Regions from separate parts of the Paenibacillus sp. FSL F4-0122 genome, predicted to be linked through region 1. Evidence: riboswitches for the same ligand, from Rfam matches in the RefSeq annotation. Region 1 holds a riboswitch; the other holds the start of a gene.
What was found. Region 1 has a riboswitch for cyclic di-GMP ahead of MHH49_RS07480 (choice-of-anchor A family protein). Riboswitches for the same ligand answer to the same signal wherever they lie in the genome.
Positions count from the first base shown of each region.

Region 2: linked by a shared signal. The riboswitch ahead of MHH49_RS05035 (glycosyl hydrolase) and the one ahead of MHH49_RS07480 (choice-of-anchor A family protein) in region 1 are both predicted to bind cyclic di-GMP.

Region 1 is NZ_JBBODI010000001.1:1,759,720-1,774,862, reverse strand. It holds gene MHH49_RS07515 (undecaprenyl-diphosphate phosphatase) at 391-1,194, shown strand; gene MHH49_RS07510 (hypothetical protein) at 1,472-1,687, opposite strand; gene MHH49_RS07505 (DUF3221 domain-containing protein) at 2,004-2,345, opposite strand; gene MHH49_RS07500 (SDR family oxidoreductase) at 2,537-3,358, opposite strand; gene MHH49_RS07495 (MarR family winged helix-turn-helix transcriptional regulator) at 3,372-3,785, opposite strand; gene MHH49_RS07490 (ASCH domain-containing protein) at 4,113-4,526, shown strand; gene MHH49_RS07485 (hypothetical protein) at 4,723-5,115, opposite strand; cyclic di-GMP riboswitch class I at 5,612-5,702, shown strand; gene MHH49_RS07480 (choice-of-anchor A family protein) at 5,811-8,000, shown strand; gene MHH49_RS07475 (alpha/beta hydrolase) at 8,150-9,085, shown strand; gene MHH49_RS07470 (NusG domain II-containing protein) at 9,905-10,294, shown strand; gene MHH49_RS07465 (Gx transporter family protein) at 10,278-10,835, shown strand; gene MHH49_RS07460 (ATP-binding cassette domain-containing protein) at 10,865-11,719, shown strand; gene MHH49_RS07455 (ATP-binding cassette domain-containing protein) at 11,710-12,612, shown strand; gene MHH49_RS07450 (energy-coupling factor transporter transmembrane component T family protein) at 12,605-13,396, shown strand; gene MHH49_RS07445 (peptidase U32 family protein) at 13,440-15,143, shown strand, end outside.
Region 2 is NZ_JBBODI010000001.1:1,171,233-1,186,375, reverse strand. It holds gene MHH49_RS05070 (oligosaccharide flippase family protein) at 1-1,016, shown strand, start outside; gene MHH49_RS05065 (glycosyltransferase family 2 protein) at 1,043-1,900, shown strand; gene MHH49_RS05060 (glycosyltransferase family 4 protein) at 1,887-3,074, shown strand; gene MHH49_RS05055 (glycosyltransferase family 4 protein) at 3,074-4,213, shown strand; gene MHH49_RS05050 (glycosyltransferase) at 4,275-5,375, shown strand; gene MHH49_RS05045 (UDP-glucose dehydrogenase family protein) at 5,380-6,720, shown strand; gene MHH49_RS05040 (sugar phosphate nucleotidyltransferase) at 7,418-8,791, shown strand; cyclic di-GMP riboswitch class I at 8,928-9,007, shown strand; gene MHH49_RS05035 (glycosyl hydrolase) at 9,020-10,570, shown strand; gene MHH49_RS05030 (glycosyl hydrolase) at 10,725-12,245, shown strand; gene MHH49_RS05025 (discoidin domain-containing protein) at 12,297-15,002, shown strand; gene MHH49_RS05020 (GNAT family N-acetyltransferase) at 15,090-15,143, opposite strand, start outside.

The DNA.
Region 1 (15,143 bases):
GAACTGAGTTCATAAGCAAGACTGGCTACGGCTAACAGATGAAGAGATAAAGTAATATCAATGTTAAAATGTGCAGTAATATTAATTTTCATAGATAACCACGCTCCTAAAGTATAAATACACATAAAGAAAACTTTATAAAGCGTTTGGCCTGCCATCATCAGTGCCAGGTAGCCATCCTGTACAGACGCCTTAGCGTTTCGACAGTAACATTATACTTAATATTTTGTGTTTTGCAAACCAAAGCCCCCTTAAGACTGAAATAATGAGCAATGTGACAATTATGTCATTCTGAATTGAATATTGTTAGGTTAATCGATGGGGAAGTTTACGTGTCTCCCTTATACTGGAAATTAAATGATTTTATTTCCGAAAGGGGACAATCCACTGATGACTGACGTAATTAAAGCAATAATACTTGGCATAATAGAGGGCTTAACTGAATTTTTACCAGTATCATCTACTGGACACCTTATTTTAGCAGGCGATTTGCTTAGCTTTGAGGGAGATGCTGCAATAACTTTTAAAATTGTTATTCAGTTGGGTGCAGTGATGGCAGTTCTAATTCTTTATTGGAAAAGGTATTTGGAAATTGGGCTTAATATGATTAGAATGGATTTTTCCAAAAGCAAAGGATTAAATGTCATTCATATGATTTTGGCTATGTTACCAGCATTAATCCTATATCTTCTCTTCAAGGACACAATAAAAAGCCAATTATTTGGCCCAACCCCTGTTTTGATCGGTCTAGTTGTTGGTGGCGTGTTGATGATCATTGCAGCGCGAAATAGGCGGACTGAAACCGCTGATACTATCGATGGGATTAATTATAAACAGGCTTTCGGAATTGGTCTGTTCCAATGCTTGGCGTTATGGCCGGGATTTTCGAGATCAGGTTCGACAATTTCAGGTGGCCTGTTGCTTGGCACTAGCCAAAAAGCCGCCGCAGATTTTACATTCCTTATTTCCGTGCCAGTTATGTTTGGTGCAAGCTTGTTGGATTTGTACGATAGTCGTGATTTGCTGAGTTCTGACGATTTACTTCTAATGTTAATTGGCTTTGCGACATCCTTTCTTGTGGCAATGATTGCAGTAGTGACGTTCATCAAACTGATTAAGCGACTTCGATTGGAGTGGTTTGCTCTATACCGGTTTGTTTTAGCAGCTCTCTTCTATTTAATTGTCATACAGTAATTGGATTAATCAATATGAACATCATGGGAAAGAAGCTTTTAAAAAGGGCTATACATCATATCCTGTACAGATTAAACTAGAGGTTCAAAACAAGGGGAAATCACCAAACAAGACAAAGCTCAAGTAGTCTATGAACTAAGGAATGAATTTTCGGTGAAAGCACTTCTACAGCTAGCCATTATCCCTCGTTTGTTTCTTCTACCATTAATATCACAAAGTGATTTTACAAGTGTTTGGGAATATGAAAAACCCCACCAGTTTAAGGTGGGGCTTTTGCTTACCAAGTATTATAGTTCGATTGATACTTAACTTGTTTATTCTCATAGCTCTCATTGGGGTAATCACGTCTGACAGACTGCAAGTAGCCTGAAATTGCAAATGCTGCAATAAGCCCTCCTATAATTCCTGTGATTAAGCTGAATGTTGAAAATCCGAATGTGGCAACTACTCCAATGGAAGACAATGCTACAAGCAATAGACTCAATATTTTCATCTTTATACACACCTCCATTTTGTATATGTAGTAATTTGAAAATTAAGATTGATACGTTACTATATTTGATCGGTTTCGATAAAAATAATAATATTTCAGCAAATCTTTAGACGGGCTTCATACTTATTTAAGCTAAGAGGATTATAGTAATCACATAACCCCCTTATAAAATAGATCTAGACCCTGCCGAAAGTGGTGGGGTCACTTTTTTGCACAGAGTGCATTTATAAATATGGATTTCTCCTTAAATCTACACAAAGAAGCGCCGCCCCTTTTGGAGACGTCGCTTCTTTATAGTAGATTCTATTCTTTTTGCTCAATTCTTGATTTTGGTGATTTTTTTGGCGGTAACTTGTGCAGGGAATGAATCATCACTTACTTCAAAAAATACTTTAATCTCATCGCCTTTTTTATATTTAGAAGGTGCAACTTTATTTACCCAAATGGCTTGAGAGTACTCATTAGATTCGAGCACCTCCTTGTATTCCTTGTTCAAGTCTTCTTCTTTTAATTCGGAAATTACTAAAATTCTTTTATTTTCTACATCTATTGTATGTACAATTCCTTTCAAAACTTCATCATTCTTACTACAGGCGGTGACTAATAACAAAAAAAAAATAAGAGTCCATTTAATAGTAGTACGTGGTTTTTGAATCATGGACCTTCCCCTCTAGTGGTTACGACATTAGTTTAAAATCGGTTGCACAGGCATAGCGTTTAGTACATTACCAATATAAGAATAAACAGCAGCATATCCATTATGACGACCTTTATTGATTCCCCTCGCACGCGGCAGGAACAATGTATCCTGAAATGCTTCCTGATGGTTTAGCCAAAAAACCACCATGATTAAACTAATTCGTACTTATAGTCATGTGCAAATTCTTTGAATGTAATGGGTCTTTTACCAAGTAATATTTGTAAATCGGGCGTGATTTTTTTGGCTAATCCAATTTTTGCAGTGAAGTAAATTCCAATCATAACAGTCACAAATTCTTTTTGAATTCCTTTTGTTAACATTTTATCTCTAAACTGAAGAACTGATGGATTAACATATTTGATTGTTTCTCCTAGCTCTTCAGATAAAATTTCAGCTACTTCATAGTAATCTAGCGCTTCAGTTCCCGTTAACGAGTAACCTTTATTTTCATGACCATTCTCAGTTAGGATTCTAGCGGTTACAGTACCGATATCACGAACATCGATAAAGCTAGTCTTGCCTTTTCCTGCGGGTACATAGATCTCCTTTTCTTTACGTAGCTCTTCCCCATGTTGAGAAATTAAGTTTTGCATGAAGAAACTTGGGCGTAAAAAAGTATATGGAATTCCTGATTTTTTAATGATTTTTTCAATTTTATGGTGTGGAACAATTGGGTTTTTCTCTACGCCCAATAGAGATAGAAACACAATGTGTTCAACTCCGACTTCCTTTGCGATATCTATGAGGGGTTGGAAATATTTTTTTGCGTCAGCTATATGAGGAGGGCGCAGTAAAAATAATTTTTTCACTCCTGTTAACGCTGGACGAAAAGAATCAGCATTTTCAAAATCAAAATAAACATACTCACTGTCTTTTCGATGGGAGGCAATTTTAAAAGGTGTTTCACTTTTCCTTAGTTCGTTAACCACTTCACGTCCTACATTACCGGTTGCCCCTGTGATTAGAATCATAAGTCTCACTTCCCTAACTAATATTTAAATAGATCGTTTTAAGCACGTTCATAAACGTGGACATTTCTTGTTCAGAAATATTTTTAAGTGCGTTATCCATGATTTCGTCACTAAGAACTTCTATTTGACTCTTAATTATCATTCCCGAATCTGTAATAAATACAAGATTTGATCGTTTATCATTTGGATTATCTCTAATGTCCAGAAGTCCTTTTGCTTTAAGTCGCTCGAGTATACCCGTTATTGTAGGGCGATCCGAGTAAGTTCGCTCTGCAATCATAGCTGGAGTTGTTCCTTCTAAATGAATAGATATATCTTTTAATACTGCCCATTGAGGAGCTGTTACATTATAAAGTGAAAGTTTTTTTGTTAAGCTTTTTTTCATTTCAAGACTTACTCTTATTAATAACTGTCCTGGGTTGTCCATAAATTAATTCCCCTCTTTAAATAGTTTGCACACTAACTACTTGATTAGTATACAAACTATATTCTCCTTTATCAATTTTAATTATTTTATTTGTTTAAATTGTGGGGAGTTACAGGTGAATGTCAATAATATTGATATTTAGAACTTTTGTTTGTATATAATAAAAATGAATGTTCTTATTTTTAGAGGCGATCAATCATGGAAATGAGTATTGACCAAACGGTTGGGATTATTTATCAAGTCTAGGAGAGCAAGATTACACAACGCGAGATCGAGATCCGTGACATCCGTGACAAACGTCCAACATAAACAAAGGGGATAGATATCATGCGGTGTATAACAATACGGCAGCCTTGGGCGACCTTAATTGCTCTTGGTGAAAAAGAGTTTGAAACTCGTTCATGGAGAACAGCCTACCGCGGCGAGTTAGGCATTCATGCCGGAATGAGGATTGACAAAAAGATTTGTGAACAGGAACCGTACAAATCAGTATTGGCGAAACATGGCTATACAGCAAATAATTTGCCGACAGGAGCTATTATTGCTACAGGTCAGCTCGCGGGATGTTATGTGGTTACTCCAGAGGTGGATTTAAGGGAATGGATCAATGGGAACGAATATGATTTTGGCGACTATAGCGAAGGACAGTTTGCCTGGAAGCTTGAAGGGGTTCATCCATTAAGCCATCCAATTCCAGCTAAAGGTCGGCTAAGCTTGTGGGAGCACTCTAATCACTTCTGAACAGCGAATGATATTTTTAATGTAATTTTTATGTGCCTATCAGCTTTTTTTCAGGTTCGAGGTATATATTGAAGACACCAAACACCCCCCAGTGTTTTGTGGTATATCTCTCTCAGGTCTTGCCAACTCCCATGGTAAGGCCTATTTTTTTGTTCGCTAATTGATGGGGGGAGAGTAGAGCGGCTTCTATACAGCTTTATTTAATTTGAAACTGTTCTTCGTAACTCTTAAAAGAGGAAATATCCAGCCCTAGGTATCTGCGCATATGGATGGCAGCCTGAGCCGCAACAATGTCATTCAACAGCAGCATTCGTTCGTGATAGCCACGACATATATACTTGGCTTCAATTCCCGTATTAAGTCTGTTTTGCTCATACACCTTGATTCCCCGTCTTCTCATTTCTGCACGAACATCCCTTAGATCTGTTGTAGCTACTGCAGCAGCTGTTCCAAGCACCTCCAGATAAGGGGCGGGTGTTCGTAAGTGTGTAGATAAAATGGCGGAGTCCCGTTCGAAAGCTGATAAAATCATCGGAAGCAATAAATAAGATTTCACCAGCATGTTGTCCCTGCTTTCTGCTCTATGCATGAATCTCATCACCTCTAATAGGAACGTATATTCGTATTCTACCCCGATATTCCAAAAATAATCAATGGTATTTCTAAACAGCTTATCCAATGTGATTAAATTCACAACTAAATAACGAAGAATAAATTATATTAAAATTGTAATAATAAAAATTAATGTATCGGACGTACATAAAGGAGAATTATGATGGAAAAAGAGGGCAGCCTCCAGCGTGGATTGTTTTTTGGTTTAATTCTGAGTGTTCCCTTATGGATATCCATATTGGGCTATATACAGTTACTTTAAAATTTAATGAAAAACCTTATGCGAAGCGCCTTTAGGCGCTTTTTTTTGTATGGTAATAATGAGCGGAATCATCGAAAGGAATTGATTGACAATTGTGGGTGTCGGGCGCTAAACTGTTATTAATTCAAAAAGTATTAAAAGTCATAGACGGTTATTGGAGAGAATGCTTCGGCTACCAGTTCTGGACTTGCAGTGTAATACATATATATAGTCATGATAATAGCAAACCGTCTGAAAGGGCGGGACGCAAAGTCCAGGAGTCTAAAGTGTCTTAAAGGCACAATGACCGTCCGACTGCCATGAGAAGGGAATTCCACTTCTTTTTGGCGGTCTTTTTTGTTGTTAGGTCCTTTAGAGTTTCTGGTAATTATTCTGATTAATATAAATCATAGTTTTAGGAGGTGTGCCATTTGAAAAGAAGAATAAGACCGTTACTCTCGCTTGTATTAGCTGGGATTTTGACGGTAGGTAGTGGGCTTTCCTCATTAGGAGCTGGAGTTGCTGGAGCTAGTAGTTCTTCTACATTGGGAATTGCAGGGGTCTACAACGTGTTTATTCTAGGGGATATAACAACGGTTTCGGATACGGAAGGAAGGTTTGCTGCTGGAGGTAACGTTAACTTAACCAACTATAGTGTTGGAGATAGGTTGACCGCTGCTGAGGTTTCCTTGACTGACACACTTGTTGTTGGAGGGAATCTTACTTTCAACGGAGGTACTGTTTATGGGAATATCGTGCACGGGGGAGATTTTTCAGGGAATGTAACGCTCCTCAAGGGAGGTACAAAAAGACAGGGGAGTACGATTGACTTTTCAGCCGTAGGTCAGTCTTTGAAGGACAAATCAGCAGAACTTGCAGCATTGCCGGCGAATGGAACAACAGTGTACCAATATGGCAGTCTTACCCTGACAGGTACAGATCCTGCGGTCAATGTTTTTAATGTTCCAGGAGATAACGTCTCTAATACCTACGGAATTACAATAAATGTTCCTTCAGGATCTACAGCAATTATTAATATTGATGGTTCTAACGTAAAAATGAAAAACTTCGGATTTCTACCTAATAACGTGTTGAACAGCAAGAAAATTTTGCTTAACTTTAGCCAAGCTGCGTATATTGATATGGCAGGCATAGGTGTAATGGGAAGCATACTTGCCCCCTATGCTCATGTTGATTTTATTAATGGTCAGATTAACGGTACTTTAGTGGCGGCTTCACTCAAAGGGACTGGTGGTGGTGAATTTCACCACTATCCATACGATGGTGATGAACCTGGACCAACGCCGACACCAACGCCAACAGTGACACCAACGCCAACGCCAACAGTGACACCAACGCCAACGCCGACAGTGACACCAACGCCAACGCCGACAGTGACACCAACGCCAACGCCGACAGTGACACCAACGCCAACGCCGACAGTGACACCAACGCCAACGCCAACAGTGACACCAACGCCAACGCCAACAGTGACACCAACGCCAACGCCGACAGTGACACCAACGCCAACGCCGACAGTGACACCAACGCCAACGCCGACAGTGACACCAACGCTAACGCCAACAGTGACACCAACGCCAACGCCAACAGTGACACCAACGCCAACGCCGACAGTGACACCAACGCCAACGCCAACAGTGACGCCAACACCAACACCATGTCCGACACCGACGCCAACGCCTACGTCAACACCAACAGTGACGCCGACACCGACGCCAACAGTGACACCAACACCAACACCGACACCGACAGTGACACCAACACCAACACCGACACCGACAGTGACGCCAACACCAACGCCGACGCCAACAGTGACACCAACGCCAACGCCGACAGTGACACCAACGCCAACGCCAACAGTGACGCCGACACCAACGCCAACGCCAGAAGCAACACCGACACCGACGGTAACACCAGAAGCAACACCGACACCGACGGTAACGCCTGAAGCAACACCGACACCGACGGTAACGCCAGAGGTAACACCGACACCGACGGTAACGCCTGAAGCAACACCGACACCGACAGTAACACCAGAAGCAACACCGACACCGACGGTAACGCCAGAAGCAACACCGACACCGACGGTAACGCCAGAGGTAACACCGACTCCAGAGGTAACGCCTGAAGCAACACCGACACCGACAGTAACACCAGAAGCAACACCGACACCGACGGTAACGCCAGAGGTAACACCAACTCCAGAGGTAACACCAACGTCGACACCAGAGACTTCGGTGTTCCCGACACCAACGCCATCATCCGTAATTGGCACTATAGTTCTTGCAGAAGATCCTGTGCCGCTTGGGCCTGTAGCTTCGCCGACACCAGCGCCAGTACCAACACCGTCGAATAGCACAGAAGTACTTGTTGATGATGATGAGATCCCATTAGGTCCGGTACCGGCAGTGACACCAACGCCAACACCAACACCTGATGAAATCATCGTAGTGGACGATACGATCCCATTAGGTAAGCCGCCTGTGAAGGAATTGCCAAAAACGGGTGAATCAAGTCCTGCACCTTACTATGTAGCAGGTTTAGGTTTTGCACTTATCGGATTATTAATGAGAACCAAGTTCTCCAAAAAGAATAAATAATAAACGGTAGAGCACAACATAGAGTCGCTTTCGGGGGGTGTCCTGATGGCGGCTCTATTTGTATGTCATGATTGCGATAGTTTGGTGCATTCTAAGTAGATGGTATACTCTTGTTGCAAAAGAAATGAAGAGGGGATGGCGAAGGCGAATTGATATGGTTCATTATTAGCGCTGTAATCATCATAGGGATTCTAATCTATGTGGGATTTTTCTTCTATGGTATTGCTATTAAACGAGCACCAAAGGTATTTCTAAGTAATAATCCTAATCTGAAGGCTGATCCTCCGGTTGCCGGAGCTTCTTGGGGGGAGGGGAAGGATTGGGTCTCTCGCCAGAGCTTCGAGAATATTGAGATCGTATCTGCAGATGGACTTAAACTAAGAGGTTTCTTACTCCAATCTAATCGTGCTGCGGGACGCACAGCCATTCTAGCCCACGGTTATTCAGGTAAAGCAAAGGATATGGGGGCGTACGCCAAAATCTACTACGAGAACTTAGGCTTTAACATCCTAATTCCCGATGCAAGGGGGCATGGAGATAGCGCAGGGGATTACATTGGTTTTGGTTGGCCGGAACGAAAAGATTATTTGCAATGGATTGAATACATGATTAAAAAGACTGGGTCTAGTGCTCAAATTGTGCTTCACGGTGTTTCTATGGGCGGTGCTACAGTGCTAATGACCTCAGGGGAAGATCTTCCGCCGCAGGTAAAAGCTATTGTTGCGGACTGCGCTTATACCTCAGTAAAAGCACAATTATCTTACCAACTACGGCGCATGTATCGTTTGCCAAGTTTCCCTTTCGTTCAAAGTGCAAGTCTAATCACCCGCTTGAAGGCGGGGTATGGTTTTGGTGAAGCCTCTGCATTAAAACAAGTGCGGAAAGCGAAGGTTCCGATTCTTTTTATTCACGGGGATGCGGATAACTTTGTACCTTTTGCTATGATGAATGAATTGTATGAGGCATGCCAGAGTCCAAAGGAGAGGCTCATAGTGCCGCAAGCGGGGCATGGATTGTCTTATGATACGGATAAGGCGGGGTATATAGATGTAGTAACAGCTTTTGTAAGCCGATATGTAAAATAAGTCCTGAACGTAGACAGCGCCCGATATCCGCTAGGTAGCGGTTATCGGGCGCCTATATTTTTCCACACATGACGTAGTCCTTGAATAAGGATCGTACCGTCATGCTTTCTCGTTATATTCATCCCCCGCCGTTCGTGAGTAACGGGTGTCTTGATTCCTTGTTATTTCCAGCAGCCGTGTGGCGAGAATAATCCTTCCAATACGACAAAAGCCCTACCTCTCTTTTGCCCTTGCGGCTCCATTGACCGCGCCAGTGTGAATCGGAATGCTATATTTCGAATTTAATCTCATAAAAAGGAAGAGTACTGCAAGAAAACATAAAGCCTCTTTGTCCAAAATGCCGATGTGTATAATAGTCGGCCTGACATCTTCTTGGTGGGGATATTCAATATATCGAAAAACAAATACCATATAAATATAACACACTATTGTTTAAAAGGCAAATATAATAATGAATTCCAAGATAAGGTTTATTTGATTCTAGAGAGAAACAAACCTCGATAGGGAGCGCTTAGATTTCGAAAGTAACTTAAATTGGGTTAATTGTGAATTATTCCGGAAAAGCTAGTAAACCAGAGGAGATGGGCGATCTCGGTGCAAATGGGCTAAAATGTAAGTTGGATATTTTTGCAAACGCTACAAACTACAACTGAAAATGCCAGAGACGAAGGGCTTGTGTCTGCTGGGGTTATTTTGCGTGCCTATTTTGTGAACAGCTCTCTAAAACTGACAATAAACTCCAACATTGATTGAAGGATTGAGGGTAGACCGTTATAATTAATAAGTCTGGATTTTAATTAAAAAATAAGGGAGATTTTTATGAAACGCGCAGATGTGTGGCTGATTTCCATCGTATTGATTGCTGCGCTCGCTTTTCTCGTACCGAGATGGTTTTCGGACAATGATGACAAAGGTGGGGCCGGTAAAAATCTCATAGCCAATGTAACGGTGGACGGTGAGTTATTTAAAACGGTAAAGCTTACAAAAGAAGAACAAACCATTGAGGTCCGCACGGAACGCGGCTATAACATTTTGAAGGTGCATGATTACGGGATTGAAATGTACGATGCCGATTGCGCTGATAAAGTTTGCCTAGGTTTTGGTTTTATTACCCTGCCCAAACAGACGATTGTCTGTCTACCGCATAGAGTATTAGTCGAAATCACCAGTGCGTCGGGGGAGGATGATATAGATGCCTATGTCCAGTAGTGAATCTGCAACAGCTTTAAAAAGAACAGTGATTATTGCGATTTTCGCCGCAGTGGCAGTAGTGTTAAGTTTAATAGAGGCACAGATTCCGTTATCCGGGATGGGACTGGTGCCGGGTGCTAAGCTCGGACTGGCCAACATTATGATTTTGACTTGTATTTACTTTTTACGTGGACGGGATGCTTTCCTGCTTGTCATCCTCAAAACACTGCTTACTGCATTTCTGCTAGGTACCTTCTCAAGCTTGCTGTTTAGTTTATTTGGTTCACTTTTTAGCTTTGTTGTTATGTTTGTGCTGATGCTGATTAGTGGCAAAGGTAAGAGTATAAGCTTGATCGGAATTAGTATAGCTGGTGGGATTGCACATAATATCGGTCAGCTGCTGGCAGCTTCTATGGTATTTGCATCACTTAGTATTTTTTATTATCTTCCCATGCTGCTGATCACTGGGGTAGTAACAGGAATTGCCGTGGGCTATGCAGTCCGTTATTTGGTGGCGTCATTGTCAAAAATATCGCTGTTTGAAGAATTTTTGGACTGATTAGTCACATCAGCGGAAGGATGACTAACATGAATGAATCATACGAAGGTCAAGACTTAGAGGGAGAAGGACAAGCAGTCATCTCTCTGGATGGGGTATCGTTTGGCTATGATCCCGAGCATCCGATTCTTCAAAATATAACGTTATCTATCTCACAAGGACAATGGGTCAGCTTGGTTGGTCCTAATGGCTGCGGGAAGTCTACGTTGGTCAAGCTGCTTAATGCTCTGCTGCCTAAGGGGGCTGGTGAGATTGAGGTTAGTGGCATGCTGCTTAGTGAGGAAACGATCGGAAGCATTCGGCAATGTATCGGAATGGTGTTCCAAAATCCAGATAATCAGTTTATTGGAGCCACTGTAGAGGAAGATATCCTATTCGGCCTGGAAGGGCTTCGTTTGCCGTACGAAGAGATGGCTGAACGTTTGCACTCCTATACGACAAGACTAGGAATAAATCATCTGTTGTCCAAGCATCCGGGTGAGCTGTCGGGAGGCCAAAAGCAGCGTGTTGCTATCGCTTCCATTCTTGCTATGGAACCAGGCATCGTCATTTTTGACGAGGCCTCTTCTATGTTGGATGAAGGAAGCAGAAATGACCTTCTCGGCATTCTGCAGGATATGCGGGCAGAAGGGAAGTACACGATCCTCATGATTACGCATGATGCAGATGAGATTTTGGCATCGGATCGGGTGCTTGCGCTGCATGGAGGTAGTTTGGCTGCAGATGTTACACCGGCGGAGTTGTTCCGGAACGAGGAGCTTCTGGAAAAATGCCATCTGCGTGAACCTTATCCTTGGCGCCTTGCACGCGAGCTGCAGAACCAGGGTATTCATGTGGATGTTCCGATCAGTGAAAAGGAGCTTATAGACACGTTATGGCCATAGAATTACAGCAAGTAAGTTACACCTACGCTGAACGAAGCCTCTGGAAGCTGACGGCGCTCCGGGACATTAACCTCAGTGTACCCATTGGCTCGATGGTTGGTATTGCGGGGGCGACGGGCTCAGGTAAATCGACGCTGCTGCAAATGTTTAACGGGATACTGAAACCAACCGAGGGTATGGTAAAAGTGCTTGATGTAACCATTCAGGCTGGTGAGAAGTCCCCTAAGCTAATGCCACTGCGCCGCCGAGTCGGATTGGTATTTCAATTTCCGGAGCAGCAGATGTTCGAAGATACGGTCGAAAAGGATCTCATTTTCGGTCCCCTTAATTTCGGTATGAGTCTCGATGAGGCAAAGTCACGTGCACGTCAGGCCATGTCAGATATGGGGCTGGATCTCGCGTTGCTGGAGCGGAATCCTTTTCAATTGAGCGGTGGACAAATGCGTAAAGCGGCTATCGCTTCCGTGCTAGCTATGGACCCTGAGGTCATCGTTCTGGATGAGCCCACGGCAACGCTTGATCCCATTAGCCGTGCAGAGCTTATCAGCTTGCTGGAGCGATTATGCCGTGAGCAGGGCAGAACGATCATTATCGTTACGCATCGGATGGATGAGTTATTGCCCTATGCGGACAGCTGGGTTGTACTTAAAGAGGGCAGCACGGCGTTTCAGGGCAGTGTAAAGGCACTTGCAGATGATCCTTCGATTCTGGAACAGTGTGGTTTGACGGTTCCGCAGTCCCTTCGTTACTGGCGTGCAGTTGCTGATCATTTAGGTCTTGTGGATGAAGTCCCCCGCTTGACGGCTGAGAGTCTGGCAGAGCTTATAGCTTCGCTGCCAGCGGAATCAATAAGCACTGGTAAGCCCGATGGAAAGAGGGATGACCATGAATGAGAAACTGATCTTAGGTCGGAGTATTGAGACCGGTTCGTGGGTGCACAAGCTGGATGCTCGTGCCAAAATCACTGGCATGCTATTATACGTAGCTGTTATCTTGCTCTCACGTTCGTGGATGGCCATGGCTGTGTTGGCTATTTTTTCGATAGCCGTTATGGCTTCCACGCGGATTCCGCTTAAATACTTCCTGAAAGCAGCTAAGCCTTTACGTTATTTAATGTTATTTATCTTTATTGTGCAGGTGGTGTCTGTGAAGACAGGGGAGGTAGTGCTGACTCTTGGTTCCTGGTCTATCTATGAGGGAGGGCTAAGATTAGGGGCATTTTCGGTCATCCGCATGTTCTTTCTTATCACCTTTACAGCGCTTCTGACCTTCACAACAACGCCGGGGAAGCTGAATCAAGGGTTGGAGGGGATCTTGACACCCTTCAAAAAGCTTGGCTTATCCCCTGACCGTATCACGCTGATGATCAGCATTTCACTTCGTTTCATTCCTACGATTCTAGATGAATCGCAGATCATAATGAAAGCGCAGGCCTCAAGGGGAGCCGATCTAAAAGAGCTGCCTTTGAAGGAAAAGGGACGGATGTTAGTCTCCCTGCTGGTCCCGATTATCGCCAGTGCTTTTAGGCGTGCTCAGGATCTGGTGTATTCCATGGAAGCCCGCGGTTTTCGCATGGATGCTCCCCGCAGTCGGTATCACCGCCTAAGGTGGGGCAAATTCGATACTGTTTTTATTGGGATGTTTGTGGTCATGGGAATTGCAGTAGCTTTGTTATAATACTCATTCCCTATTAGTAGTATCAACTTGGGAGGGAACTTGAATGGCACGTTATTTTAACGGTAGAGAAGTTGAATTACTCGCACCCGCAGGAACGTTTGAGATTTTCAAGGAAGTGATCCAATCACGGTGTGATGCAGTTTATTTTGGTGGACCTGTATTGAATATGAGAATGATGCGTAAAGGTTATAATCTTACTCATGAAGAGATTGTAGAGGCACTTGATATCGCTCACCGTCTAGACAAAAAAGTGTATATCACTGTGAATAATCTTTTTAGTGAGGAAGATGTGGAAGAAGCTAGAGAATACCTGCGTTTTCTTGATAGTGCTCGGCCGGATGCCTTGATTGTTCAGGATATGGCAGTGTTGGAGCTTATTCGGGAGATGGAGCTTAACCTTCCTATTCACTCTTCAGTAATGATGAATGTTCACAACCTGGAGATGATCTATGCGCTGCGTGATCTGGGTGTAACTCGTGTAGTTACCTCGCGGGAAATGGACCTGCAGACAGCTAAGCTGCTTGGTCAGCGGAGTGGCATGGAGCTGGAATATTTTATTCATGGAGATATGTGCTCTGTGCATGGTGCAAATTGTTACTTTAGTTCCCATGTTTTTGGTATGAGCAGCAACCGGGGGAAATGTATGAAGCCTTGCCGCTGGGATTATCGGGTTAAAAAAGACGGATATGTATATCCTGCTGAATATCCACTGGCTGTCAAAGATATGTTTATGTATGAGCATCTTCCGGAATTGATTGAATCAGGCATTACTTCTTTTAAAATTGAGGGCCGTATGCGTGATAAGGAATTTATGGTGATGCTGGCGAATAGCTACGGCGAAGCCATTGACCGATATATCGATGATCCGATTGGTTTTGATCGTACGGTTGATACCAAAGAACTGTACAACAACCGCAAGCGCGACTTTTCGACAGCTTATGCTTTTGGTAAACCAGGGTTAGCTAATATCAACCGTCGTTATGAAGGTACGGGCAAATTCTATAGCACTGGAAAAGTATTTAGCACACCAACCGCAGAACGTGAGCTATCTGAAAAACGTGTAGAGGAATTGCGGGAACGTTTGGCGCAAGAAAAGAAGCCTAAGACAACAAAAGCGAAGCTGGCTGTACGTGTGAATAATATGGAACAGGCGCGCGTAGTATTGGAACTGGGTGTGGATAGTCTGTATTTGCCGGGCGATGTATTTGAACCGGACAGACCTTTTACAAAACGTGATATTAAGGAACTTGGTGAATTAAAAGGCGATAGCAAAATATATTTAGGGTTGCCACGCATGATGACCGAGCTGCATTTCGATCAATATGATCAATTGCTTGGTGGAGAACGCTTGCCGATCGACGGTATAATCGTTACTAATTTGGGAGCGATTCGCAGATACAGCTCTACAGGTTATCCGTTAATTGGAGATGGTAGTTTAAATGTCTACAATCATCTTTCCGCCCAATTATATGCAAAATTAGGTTTGACTCAGCTTTCGGTTTCACCGGAAATGACGCTGGAGCACTTTGCTACCTTTGCCTCACGTTGTGACACGCCTTTGGAAGTTGTTGTACATGGTACACCTGCACTAATGTATATGGAGCACGACCTTTATGAGAATACTGAAGTAATGGAACCTATCGCTGAAGAGGATAATCAATATGTGCACAATAATGTATTGGTTCTAAAAACAGACAAAGGTGAGAATCCGGTATATCGTGATCAGCACGGCCGTTGCCATCTTTTG
Region 2 (15,143 bases), 590 kb from region 1:
CTTATTGGCTGAAGTCATTCAGTCCGGAGGTCGTGACCTTTGCTCAGTGGTCTATGATTCTGTGTCCGATTATAGCGATCTCTCAAATTAACAATGCAGCTTTTCAATTCAGAGGAGAATACAAGAGATTTAACTGGATTCGCTATCTAGTGCCATTGCTTACACTGACGATGATCGGGATATTGATCGCGCTGGATCAGATGAATCCTTTTACAACTGCAGTTGCCTATCTCCTTCCGGGGGCGCCGCTGTTTATCGGAATGACGATTTCCTTGCTTCGCACCTATAAGGTGAAGATGAGAGGGGCCTATCAGAATTTAAAAAGATTGTTCACTTACGGGCTGGGTTCCTACGGCAATGACTTGCTTGGCAATTTCTCTACCTATATCGATCAGATTGTAATTGCCGGTTTGTTAAGACCTGCTGATTTGGGGCTGTATGTAGTGGCTGTGAGTCTATCGCGGATGGTTAATTTTTTCTCAAGTTCGATTACGATCGTCTTGTTTCCTAAGGCTTCTGAGCTGTCAAAAGAACAGGCAGTTGAGTTAACATTCAAAGCCTTTCGAATAAGTACGACCTTCACCATGCTTGGCGGAGTAGTTCTGATGCTCTTAGCCCCTTTAGTAATTCCGTTGATGTACGGCAAAGACTTCAATGCGGCATTAACCGTGTTTCGTTTGTTGCTCCTTGAAGTGACTATTAGCGGGGGGACGATCATTCTGGCGCAGGCCTTTATGGCGCTAGGCAAGCCGAAAATTGTTTCGATGCTTCAAGGTTTTGGCTTACTCTTGGTTATCCCAATGTTGTTCCTGCTCATCCCTAAATTTGGCTTACTCGGAGCAGGGATAGCGATGTTGTCATCAGCAATCCTGCGATTTTTCTTCATTGTTCTCAATATAAAGTACACCTTAAAAGTTAAACTTCCGCGGCTGCTTATTACCCGGGAGGACATTCAGTGGATGAAGACGACGATGAATTCTTACATTCGCAAGAAACCTATGGATATGAATGGATAATGCGAAAGATAAAGGAGGAAACCTTCATGGATTCAGTAAAAAGCGTGGTAGGCGGCCAAGGCAATTATCCAATATCGGCTGTCATCATCGCTCAGGATGACGAAGTTCGAATATCTAAGGCCATACAATCCTGCAGGTTATTCGCCGACGAGGTGGTTGTGATTGACGGAGGCAGCAAAGACGGGACAGTACAGCTTTCTGAAAGCTTGAATTGTCGAGTATACGTCAACCCTTGGCCCGGATATGCGAAACAGAGGGAGTTCGGAGTAGAACGCGCGGTTCATGATTGGGTCTTCCTTATTGATACTGACGAAGTGGTCAGCGACGAGTTGGCCGCAAGTATTCTTGAACTGAAACCGGGGCTTATGGATCAATCGGTTGCCTATTCTATCTACCGGATCGGTGATTTTATGGGCAGATGGCTGGATCGTGGCGAATATCTAGTGCGCCTATACAACCGCAAAGCATATGGAATTCGAAATAGCTTGGTGCACGAGATGCCCGAGGTCTCAGAAGAGCGAACCATACGTTTGACAGGAACCCTCTGGCATTATGGTTACCGCAGTATTAACGATCATGTGGCACGTTTCAATAAGTATACTGACTTGGAAGCTGAAAGTGCGTATGCCAAGGGCAAACGATTTCGGGTCAGTCATCTGCTGTTAAGACCACCAGCCCGTTTCCTGCAAAAGTATTTCTTACATGGGTTGTTCAAGAAGGGAATGTCAGGCTTCGGTGTATCCGTATTCTGGGTCATGTATGAATTCATGGTCGGCTTCAAGCATTACGAATTAATTAGATCGGGAAAGCTGACTCAGCACAATGCGAAGACGAGTCAGACCGAGAAGGAGAATAAAGGAGAGAGAAGCTATGCCGTACAGTGACGGATTGAACATTATGACGACAGGCCTTAGCTGGCCGTCGCTACAGCCGGGTGGGCTTAACACGTATTTCAAATCCGTTTGCGAGCAACTCTCCTCACGTAATCGGGTGCATGCGCTGATTTGCAGTCAAGAGACGCCTGCTACCCCTGAGGAATTGATTATTCACAATGCCGGAGATCCAAAAGATGGGATCTGGAAACGTAAGGATGCTTTCCAGCGTAAGGCGGCCGATCTGATGGGAGAGGGCAGTGGCCGTATAGATATTTTATACACTCACTTTGCTCCTTATGGTATTGGTCCAGCCTTGGAAGCAAAGAAACGTGGGATTCCTGTAGTGATGACTTTTCATGGCCCATGGAATGAAGAAATGAAAATCGAAGGTCAAGGCATTAAGCACCGGGTCAAAACAACCATCGCCAAATCCATTGAACATAGAGCCTATAAGCTAGCGGATAAGTTCATCGTGCTTAGTGAGACGTTCCGCGATATTCTCCATAAGCTGCACGGAGTGCCACTACACAAAATTATTGTGATTCCAGGCGCAGCTAATGTGGAACGTTTTATCCCCGCTACGAATCGATTGGCGATTCGCCGGACCTTGAATTTACCTGAGGGAGCAACAACCGTGCTGACTGTCCGGCGTTTGGTCAATCGGATGGGACTACTCCAGCTGCTTGAAGCCTGGAAGCAAGTTGCGGAGCGATTCCCAAATGCAATTCTGCTGATTGGTGGTAAAGGGCCGTTGCGGGGGGAACTGGAAGAAAAGATCGCCGACTATGGCTTAAGCAACAAGGTAAGGCTGCTAGGCTACATTCCTGATCATGAACTAGCCTCTTATTATCAGGCAGCGGACATGTTCGTGGTTCCCTCACAGGCATTGGAGGGCTTTGGATTGATTACCGTTGAAGCCTTATCTTCAGGATTGCCAGTGATGGCTACACCGATTGGCGGCAATAAGGAGATTTTGCAAGGCTTCCGGCCGGAATTGCTATTTAAGAGTTCAAGTAGCGACCACATGGCCGAAGGCATGATCCATATGCTTAGCAATCGAAAGCTGCTTCCGAGCCGTGATGAATGTAGAGAGCATGTACTAGAGAGATATACTTGGGAGCATGTTACGGATCAAGTAGAATCCGTGTTCCTACAAGCCTTAGGAGAGGAGGTGACCACGTAATGCTTAGAGTGGCCTATATAGATCACACTGCTAAATGGAGTGGTGGAGAAGTTGCCCTGTTTAACATCCTTACCCATATTGGAGAACAGATCGATCCACTGGTAATTCTGGCTGAGGATGGTGCGCTGGCTGAACGGCTACGTGAAAAAGGGATGGATGTCCGTATTATTCCGCTGGATGAGAGCATCAGAAGTCGTGGTAGAAATGCAGTCAACTTGGGAGCACCTGCTGCAGCCTTCAAGCTGTTGGCTTATGGCCGCAAGCTTGCGCCGCTCTTAAAAGCGGAGAAGGTAGATTGCGTGCACACCAATTCCCTGAAATCTGCATTATACGGAGCCATCGCTGCAAAAATAGCAGGCGTTCCATTGATCTGGCATATCCGGGATCATATTGGAGCCCCTTATTTAAAGCCTATCGTTGCCAAAGGAATTCGTTTGCTGTCGCGACTGCTCCCAAATGGAGTCATCGCGAATTCACATTCTACGCTGAATGCTTTGGAGCTGCCGCGTTCCAAAAAAACGCTGGTCGTATACTCCGCTTTCGCTAAAGCGATTGGTAATGGGATCGGCATGCGGGACCAGAAGAATTTTAACGTACTGCTAGTTGGTCGATTGGCGCATTGGAAAGGTCAGCATATTGTGCTGGAAGCCGCAAAAAGCTTTAAGAACGAACCTCGTGTGAAGTTCTGGCTGGCCGGAGACGCTCTGTTTGGAGAAGAGGCTTATAAGCAGGAATTGCTGCAAAAGATAAAAAACGACGAGCTTACTAATGTAAGCATGCTAGGGCATGTGGATGATATTCAAGGCCTTATGAATACTGCTGATTTACTGATTCACACTTCGGTAACTCCTGAGCCTTTTGGCCAAGTTATCGTTGAAGGAATGGCAGCGGGATTACCGGTGATCGCCTCCAATGAAGGCGGGCCGGTAGAAATTGTAGTTCAAGGTGAGACAGGATTACTGATAGAGCCTGGTGACGCGGCGATACTGGCAGACTCCATTAAATGGATGCTGGATCACCCAGAGGAAAGACGGCGGATGGCGGACAATGGGATGAAACGAGTGAAAGAGCATTTTGTTATCGAGAATACGGTCAAGGACATCGTTGACTACTATAAAGGTTTGTTGGCGGGCACCTGACAGATGATATGACGCGGTAATTCTGAAGATGATGCTCCATAAAACTTTGAGGATGATTCACATGAAAATTGCGATAGCGCACGATTACTTAATCCAAATGGGCGGCGCGGAAAGAGTGGTGGAAGTCTTTCATCACATGTATCCCGAGGCTCCAATCTACACAACGGTTTTTAACGGAAGCCGCCTTACTGACAATCTCAAAGATGCGGATATCCGTGCCTCCTGGCTGCAAAAGATTCCGGGAGTAAAGACCAATTTTAAAGGGGTGCTGCCACTTTATCCAATGGCCATCCGTGATTTGGACTTTCGCGGTTTCGATATCGTCCTGAGTTCCAGCAGTGCTTTTATGAAAAGTATTCAGGTTCCTAAACATACGTTTCATCTTTGTTACTGCCATACGCCTATGCGCTTCGCATGGGACTATGACACCTATATGGAACGTCAGTCGAATTCCGGGCTGTTCAAGAAAATGCTTAAGGTATACATGCAGCAGCTTAAAACGTGGGACCAACGGACTTCCAAAAATGTGAATCAGTTCGTAGCCAATTCTTCAGTAGTGAAGACGAGGATTCAGAATTATTATCACCGGGATGCAGATGTCATATTTCCACCGATTAATACAGCCCGGTTTACAAGCTCTTCTACCATTGGTGACTATTATTTAATTGTCTCCCGGCTTGTTTCCTACAAGCGGATTGATCTGGCGGTAGAGGCTTTCAATCGTAACGGTCTTAAGCTTTATATCGTAGGGGATGGACCGGATCGCAAGCGCCTCGAAGGCATGGCTAAGGATAATGTATCGTTTCTGGGCCGGCTAGAAGATGAGCAAGTGACTGGAATGATGGCACAGTGTCGAGCATTTATTTTTCCAGGAGAAGAGGACTTTGGAATTACACCGCTGGAAGCGAACGCTGCAGGAAGACCGGTAATTGCTTATCAAGCAGGTGGCGCACTAGATACTATTATTCCTTATGTAAATGGTGTGTTCTTTCAGCATCAAGAAGTGGAGGATCTACTTAAGGCTATTTATGAGGTAGAGTCCTACGCTTGGGATATCGATCAAATTATGGAGCATGCACGTAAATTCGATGAGCAGGCGTTTATGGTTAAGTTCAAGCAGTATGTTGAGCAGGCGTACGTCAATTTTCTAAAAGGAGGATGATTATATGAAGCTGACAGTAATCGGTACTGGGTATGTGGGTCTTGTATCTGGCGTGTGCTTTGCACTGGGCGGACATCATGTCATCTGTGTGGATAAGGACGAGGAAAAGATTAAGAAGCTGAAACAGATGGAATCGCCCATCTATGAGCCGGGAATCGAGGAACTGATTGAACTGAATCTTCGTGAGGAACGGTTATCTTTTTCTGCAGATCTTCAAGAGTCGGTGCGCCGTTCAGATATTATCATCCTTGCTGTAGGTACGCCATCACTGCCTAATGGTGAAGCAGACTTAACCTATATTGAGGGTGCAGCCGCTGAAATCGCTAAAGCGATGGAAGGGCACAAAATTATAATGACTAAATCTACAGTTCCAGTAGGGACAAATGAGAAAATCTCCAAAATGATCTCTAGCCATACCCATCATCCTTTTGATATCGTGTCTGCACCTGAATTTTTACGTGAAGGCTCAGCGATTCGCGATACCCTCCATCCCGACAGAATTGTCATTGGTCTTGATAATCCAGAGCTGGAACCAACTATGCGCGAGCTTCATAAGGGTTTCACAGAAAATGTATTTGTAACAGATATACGCAGTGCTGAAATGATCAAATATGCTTCGAATGCATTTTTGGCCACGAAGATTTCCTTTATTAATGAGATCGCCAATATTTGTGAAAAAGTGGGAGCTGATGTAACTAAGGTAGCACAAGGAATGGGTATGGACCAAAGAATCGGGTCATCCTTCCTGCAGGCTGGCATCGGTTATGGAGGCTCCTGTTTCCCGAAAGACACTAATGCGCTCATTCAAATTGCGGGCAACGTCGATTACGAATTCAAATTATTGAAATCTGTAGTCGAAGTGAATAAGGGACAACGGTTTATGATCATCTCCAAGCTGCATGAATCACTTGGCAGCCTGCGCGGTTCGACGATTGGGATATGGGGGCTTGCCTTTAAGCCTAATACTGATGATGTCCGCGAAGCTCCCGCCAGAGAGATTGTTGAGGCACTGGTGGCTGAAGGGGCAACAGTCAAACTATATGATCCAATCGCAGCTACAAATTTCAGGCAGCAATACGATCATCCGCAGCTTCGCTGGTGCCATCTGCCTGAGGAAGCGGCTGAGGGCAGCGATGCCGTCTGCCTCTTGACCGATTGGAGCCTACTCAAGGAGATTGATCTGCATCAGCTGGCGAAAAGCATGCGTAATGGGGTATTGATCGATGGACGCAACGTGTATTCCAAGGAGCAAATCGAGGGTACCGGCCTCGTTTATCATTCTGTCGGCCGCCCGCAGATGGGCGGATTGAGCGGTTATTCTGCTAGTGTGGCTGGAGCGGTTTAATCTAAGTTATATTGATTGAACTTGTGATTTTTCTATTAGGGATGAGCCGTGACTCCAGAGAATGTTTGGACTTCCAGCCGCTGTTGTCTGCAGATTTCCTGATTTTAACCGCTGATAGCGGTAGAAATCCGCAGACAAAGGCGGATGCTATCGCTCCTCCAGTTCCAAAATTCTCTTCCGCCACTCCATTCCCTTAATCTTAAGTTTCTAAGCAATTTATAAAGTTAGGTACTCTGATTATATACCGCAGTAGCAGTAGCATTTGTAGTTGTCATTGTCTCTGTTTCTGTGGTGGCAACTAGTCTTGCTCTTGTAGTTGCAGTTGTTCTTGCAGTTGCAGCTGCCTCCCCCGGAGCAGAAGCAAATCTTTAGAAAAACGTGCTCGCTTCCGGCTGGTACAGCCCGGTGCGCATGGATCATTGTTAAAAAGTAGTTGGTTAGGTTAAGAACGGAAAGGGAATTTGGAACTGTAGAAACGGAGTGTTCGCCTTTATCCTCGGATTTCTACCGCGAGAAGCGGTCCAATCAGGAAATCTGAGGATAACAGCGATCGGAAGTCCAAAATCCCTTGGAGTGGTTCATACCTAATAAATTTTTTAAAAAATGCATCCGCTCGAACTAAGGCTAAGCGGAAGCTATACGTTTTGATAACAATTCCATTATGCTCGATTTCCATAATTCAAGGAGGGTTCATTCTATGAAAATGGTACTTCTATCAGGCGGTTCAGGTAAACGGTTATGGCCGTTGTCTAACGACTCACGTTCAAAGCAATTTCTAAAGGTACTTGAAAGCCCTCAAGGTGAACCAGAATCCATGGTACAACGTGTCTGGAGACAGCTGGAGGAAGCAGGGATGGCAGAATCATCTTATCTAGCCACCGGCCGCGGCCAAGTAGAAATGATACAAAGCCAACTGGGAAGTCATGTGCCGATTATCGTTGAACCGGAGCGTCGGGATACTTTTCCGGCTATCGCCTTAACAGCTACCTATCTTTATTCAGTGGCAGGTGTTTCTCCAGCGGAGACGGTAGCAATATTGCCTGTTGACCCTTATGTAGAAGCATCCTTTTTCGATACCATAGCTATGCTTGAGGGGACCATGCTGGAAAGTGGAGCAAATCTGGCACTAATGGGTGTTGTTCCTGAACATGCCTCAGAGAAATACGGATATATTATTCCTACCGCTGAAGAGGCGGGGGGGAATGGTTTTATGAAGGTGAGTCACTTTCAAGAGAAACCAGACCGCATACAAGCAGAACAGCTCATCGAGCAAAATGCATTGTGGAATTGCGGAGTGTTTGCCTTCCGTTTAGGGTACTTGTTAGATATTTTGCAGCGTAAAGGGTTGCCTTTAGGATATGAAGAATTGCAGAAGCAGTATAAGCTATTGTCTTCCATCAGCTTTGATTATGAAGTGGTGGAGAAAGAAGAACATATTGTGGTGCAGCCGTATGATGGATTCTGGAAGGATCTTGGAACGTGGAATACGCTGACAGAGGAAATGAGCAGCAAGCATGTAGGAAAAGGTTTTGTGACGGCGGATTCTGAGGGGACTTGCTTGATTAATGAGCTGGACATTCCGATTACGGTAATTGGTGCGAAGGATCTGATCATTGCGGCTAGCCCGGATGGAATTCTAGTTACCCATAAAGCTGAGAGCCCACGGATTAAAGAAGTGCTGAAGACCTTTGAACAAAGACCGATGTACGAGGAACGCCGCTGGGGCCATTACAAAGTTATTGATTATGTGAAATATGATGAAGGCAATGAAGTGCTGACCAAACGGATTTTTATATCCGAGGGGAATAATATCAGCTATCAATTACATCGCAAGCGTAGTGAAATTTGGACAATCGTCAGCGGCGAAGCAAGTATTGTGCTGAATGAGAAAAAACATAATGTGAAGGCTGGGGACGTGGTACGTATACCGGAAGGAACGAAACACGCGATCCTTGCTTTGACGGATGTTGAGTTTATAGAGGTACAGACGGGGTCTGAATTAGTAGAAGAAGATAACATTCGTATTACTTTAGACTGGAATGATATAGAACTACAACAATTCATTTCATAGGTCTAACCTATCTATTTAACCAATTCAAAATTTCTTGAAACAGGTAAATTGACTCAATTATCAAAAAAAGTCATAAAAACACTAAATATATCATTAATTGTCGTCGATACTTACGGTAAGAGAGATTATTTCTCTTAAATTGAAAAGGCAAACCTATCGAAAGGTAGGGACGCAAAGCTATAGGGCCTTCGAAAGAGTGGCAGCCTGGCTACCGAAAGGGAGAATATTTTGAAAGCTTACCGTACGTATCGATTGTTTGGTGCATTTCTGTCACTCGTCCTGTTTCTGACTGCACTTCCGCTTGCTGTTGGGATTTCGCCGTCTATTGTCATAGCTGCTTCAAATTCTGGAACGCCAGTTACCCCAGGTGCCTCACCTGAAGCCGTAAAGCTGCTTAACTATTTTTACTCGATCTCAGGAAAAGGCATTATTGCTGGTCAACATGACTATTTAGAAAGTCCAGATGAAATTAACAATATGCTGAAGGGAACCAGCGGACAATATGCGGCTCTTCACGGTTATGAAATGGGTGCGATCAGTGGTCAGTCCGAAGCAACGATGGCTTGGCAACGTCAAAATGTGGTGAACAGCGCCATCAACTGGAATAAAGCGGGCGGGATCGTAGCTATGACTTTTCATGCTAACCTGCCGGGCACCTCTTATGACTGGGATAATGTGAAAAAAACACTCAGCCAGAGTGAGTTCGATAGTTACGTTACACCGGGTACCAAGCAATATAATAATCTGATCGCTGAGCTTGATAAGGTGGCAGTCTCTTTAAAAAGCTTGCGCGATGCCAATGTTCCGGTGCTTTGGAGACCCTATCATGAAATGAACGGGAACTGGTTCTGGTGGGGGAAGAAAAATAACTTTTCTAAACTATGGAATATAATGTATGACCGTTTTGTTAACGTTCATAAATTAAATAATCTGTTATGGGTATGGAGTCCGAATGCTCCCAATGTTTGGTCAGATCCTTATGCACTAACTTATCCAGGTGCTGATAAAGTAGATATTCTGGCAGCAGATATATACGAAAATGATTACCAGCAAAAATACTATGACAGCTTGTTGAGTCTAGCCGCAGGCAAACCGATTGCGATCGGGGAGAATGGTGAAATGCCTAATCTGGAGAAGCTTCAGCAATCGCAAAGTAAATGGACGTATATGATGAGCTGGGGAAAAATGCTTTACGAAAATAACAGTGCAGACACAATCAAAACATTTATGAATAGCAACTACACCCTGACCAGAGATAAATTAAATACTGGTCTGGCACCGACACCTAGCGCCGCACCAGCGCCGGCACCTTCCGAAGAAGAGGGGGAGGCAGCAATTCCTCTCGCGAAGGGGCTTGCAGGAGAGTATTACAACAACATGTTGTTGTCGGGAGCGGCAACTCTTAACAGAACTGATGCAATAATCGATTTCAATTGGCGGCAAGGATCGCCGGATGCCGCCCTCGGGATTGATCGTTTCTCCATACGTTGGAGCGGTAAAATTAAGCCGTTATATAATGAGCAATATACATTTTACACTACCTCAGATGATGGTATCCGTGTCTGGGTGAATGGGGAATCCGTGATTGATAGTTGGACTAAGCAAAGTGGTACTGAGCGTAAGGGCACTATAACGCTGAAGGCTGGCCGGCTATACGATATCAAGGTGGAGTATTACGAGAATGAAGGCGATGCGAGAGTCCGCTTGATGTGGGAAAGTGCTAGTCAAGCTAAAGAGACAGTTCCAGCAAGTGCACTTTTTCTTCCGGATGTCTCCTGATTGATGAAAATTAAAAGGTCGATCCTTAGTGGCTCTGCGTTATTGCAGAGCTACTAAGCTATAGTCCTCATTAGGTCAGAAGACGATTGTCCGATAACAGGTATGTTTATTTAGCACCTGTAGAGGCAGTACAGCTACCGAAAGGAGGATTTATTTGCGTAAATATTATAAGAAAAACAGATTGTTGTTTACTATGTTACCGGTGTTTATTATTTTTTCCTTGCTGCCTTGGGGAGAGGTTAAGAGTCTTCCGAAGGCTATGAGTGTTTCTTCCTCTTTACCTCCGGTTATACCCAGTAATCCATCGGCTTCTGAAGAGGCTAAGCAACTGCTGAGTAATTTGGTGAATCTACGTGGCAAAGGGATTTTGTCGGGCCAGCATGATTATCTAGAAAGCCCAGATGAACTGGTTCATAAGCTGAAGAATACTTCGGGACAAAATGCCGTTCTACATGGTTATGAATTAGGGGCGATTAATAATCAATCCGAAGGGACGATCGCAGAACAGCGGCAAGCAGTGATAGACAGTGCAATTGAATGGCATCACGAGGGTGGCATTGTAGCCATGACATTCCATCAGAGTTTGCCGGGAACATCTCCAGAATGGTCCAATGTAAACAGAAGTCTCAGTCAAGAGAAATTTAATGCTTATGTTACACCTGGGACAGCTCAGTATAAGAGGCTAATCTCAGATCTAGACGAGGTTGCTGGATATTTGGGACAATTGCGTGATGCCGGAGTTCCAGTCTTATGGCGACCTTACCATGAAATGAATGGCGGTTGGTTTTGGTGGGGGAAAAAGGACAATTTTTCAGAGCTTTGGAGTATTGTCTATGATCGTTTTGTAAACACACACAAGCTAAATAATCTACTGTGGGTATGGAATCCGAATGCGCCGAATGAATGGTCAGATCCTTATGCTGCATATTATCCCGGTGGGGATAAACTCGATGTTCTGGCTGCGGATATCTACAATAACGATTATAAGCAGTCCTACTATGAGGATCTGCTCGCATTGGCCGAGGGTAAACCTATCGGAATCGGGGAGAGCGGACAGCTGCCGGACCCGGATGTATTAACTGAGAAACAAAATAAATGGGTCTATATGATGACCTGGGGAAAATTACTGACAGAAAATAATACGCTACAGTCAATTAAAAGCTTTATGAAAGACTCGTTTATAGTATCGAGAGAGGACTATGTTCTCACAACAGGAGGTCCTTCGATAGCACCCGTAACTCCGGTAACCCTAACGGGTTTAACTGGAGAATACTATAACAATACTGATTTAGAGGGAGAAGCGGTACTTATCCGCGATGACCGTAAGATTGATTTTAATTGGCATGGTGCGTCACCTGCCTCAGGGATAAATGAAGATCACTTTTCTGTACGCTGGAAAGGGAAGCTCAAACCCAAATTCAGTGAGAAATATACAATTTCAGCATCCTCTGATGATGGAGTCCGTGTCTGGATTGACGGAAAGCTGATCATCGACAATTGGAAAAATCAAAGTGCAACCCTTCATAAAGGAAGTATCCCGCTCACAGCTGGAACGCTTTATGATATCCAAATTGAATATTATGAAAATGAAGGAGATGCCAATCTTCGTTTGCTATGGGAGAGTTCCAGCCAGAAGCAGCAGGTAATTCCACAAGGGGCATTGTTCCTTCCTTAATCTAATGAAATGATAGGGTAAGACATTCCGGAAGAAAGAGAGGACCTATGGATGGGAATAACGAGGAGAATATCTAATAGAAAAAATAAGATATCTGCAAACAAACCATTACTGTTATTACTAAAATTCGCCGCATTAACCGTCTTGTTTCTGTTGTCTGTCTCTGTCTTCGGAACGAATAGGACAAACGATTATAAGGTAGGTGCCAATATACCGAGACTATCTGCAGGAACTGATGCTGCAGCAGAAATACCGGATGGTACTGTGATCTGGAATCTGGGACAACATGATGGCTCAGCAGCTGAATTCGCTGCGAGTGGCACTTCTGGCAGCAAGAAGGACTTTAATGTTCCTTCTTCGGTGCTCAAATCATCGGCTCTGCAGAGCTTGCCTGCAGGCTTGAATGGAAAGACCCAGCCGGAATTAACGATCACATATCAGCTAAATAAGATCCCGGAGAATGGGGTCTTATTTAGCGTAGGTATTCTGGATGCGTATAAATCCGTGCCGCAAATGAGTGTGTTCTCCAATCATCAATTGTCGGGGATCATTCAAATTGCAGGCGTTGCTGGCACAGAAAGTGAATATAGCTTTCAAAAGACCTATGAATTATATATTCCCAAGGAGCAATTGAAGATAGGAACGAACGAATTGAAGCTGCAAACGGTTCGCTGTTTATATTGCAGTGACAAAGAAGACGAATATTCCTGGTGGACTTGGGATAATCTCCGTTTAGAGTCTCTTAACGCTCCAATTTCTGAGCCTATCCATGGCAGCTACACATTGACCGGAACAGTAGTGAATAATAAGCAATTTTATTTCGATGAAGGTGCAGTTACGCACTTGCCTTATGTTATCAAATGGCTAGGTATGGCTTATAGCGGCAATGTGATGCGAACCAGCTGTGCCAGCGATGTTGGGCGGTCCTGCTCGGATATGATGGAATATTACAAGGTGTTGCAGGATTACAACATGCAGGCGGTTGCTCTGTATTTGCATACTGGTGATATTAAGCTTAAGGCAGACGGATCGTTGCCCGCTGATGCAGAGAAAAAGCTGACGGATTATTTTGAGCAATATAGCCCCTATTTTCAATATTATGAGGTAGATAATGAGCCAGGATTATTCAATCGTTCTAAGGCAGTTAACTTGGCGATTGCGGACTGGCTAAATAAAAAGGGCAAGCAAATCGCGCCCCATTTACAAACTGTTGCTCCGGGCTGGGCGTATTGGCCGAGTTACAGTGAGGATTCCTGCGGTAATCAGAAGGGAACTGGGAAGGAATGTGGAGATCCGGATGGCTGGGAACGTGATCCAGAGCAACGTATGGAGCTGGAGAAGGTTACGGATTTGACCAATGGACATTCCTACGGGGACTCTTATATTTTTAGTAATGGAGGAAGCTTTACTGAGAATTTGAAGACCTTCACTGGCGCAGACAATGGACTCGGCAAAAAAATGCTGACCACTGAATTTGGTACCTCGGACAGTCATGTGGATGCCTATCAATACGGGGCAACGGAGCGGACAGCGGCTGTATTCGACCGGATCATGCGTGCGCATATTGGTTATGCGGATATGTTTGTGCAGCATGCTGCTTTTTTTAAGGATTTCAGTTTATTCAAATACGGGTTTAATTTAGAAGAGCATGATCCGGCGACCACAGAGATTTATTATACAAAAGAAAATGAGGATTCACGTGTCAGCATCATGAGAAGGCTCAGTCTTGCCTATGCTACGCATGGAGCTCCATTAACTTATCAAGTTGCCAACAAAGATGTGTTAGCCGACAAGCTGGTATATGTTCGGGCCGTGGATACTTCTACATTGAAGCCTCTTGCGGGAAGCGGAGCGACCTCAAATAAGGTGCTGGTTAATTTCGTTAACTTTGAGTCTACTCCACAAACTGTGAGTGTAAATGTGACTATGCCGAAAAACGGGGTGTATGAAGGGGAACGTTTTGGAAACGGGAATACGTATGAAAAAGCAAGAAGTTATGTAACAGGTAAAAAGGCTACTCCCACGTTAACTTTTACGGAGACACTTGCTCCAGGAGAGGCTGTGCAGTATATTTTGCAGCCTTCCTCTGAAGTAAAGCCGTCGGCCCCTAAAGGATTCAAAGCCGCAGCAACAAAAGGTTTAGCTGTAAAATTAAATTGGTTGGAGGCACCGGGAGCAAGCTACGAGCTGCTTCGTGCTGAAGGTAGCGGGGGGGAAATGAAGGTGGTAGCCACCGATGTGAAGCTTACAGAATACACGGATCATAATTTACGTGAAGGGACGTTATATACCTACGCGGTAAGGGTATCAGGTTCAAATCTACTTTCCGACAAAATTCAGATTACAGCCACCGGCCTGGTTCCTCTGGATCGGACAAAGTGGAAGGTAACCTCAAATGTGAATACGGTGGCATTAGCTCCAAGTCTGGCTATCGATGGGGATCGGCGCACGCGCTGGGATACGGGGAAACATCAGGTTTCTGGAGAGTATTTTCAGATTGATCTGGGTGAAGCACATGAAATTGAAAGAATAGATTTGGACAGCACGTTATCACCGTTTGATTATCCAAGAGACTATGTAGTTTATATTTCTGACGATGCTCAAAACTGGAACAAACTCACCTCTGGAAAAGGCACGAAAGAGCTTACGAAGATAACCTTTTCTAAGGTAAAGACACGGTATATCAAAATTGTACAGACCGGAGCGGGCGGGAATTATTGGTCTATTCAAGAGCTACAGGTGTACTCCAGAGAATAAGCAATTATTTGAATTTATATAACTGTTAATAGAGCATACTAAATAACCTCAGCGGGATCATTCTCCCGCTGAGGTTATTTTTGTACTTTAAATAAAATGGAGACCAGACATATAAGGTAATGGAATTGCCTCAGATTCCCC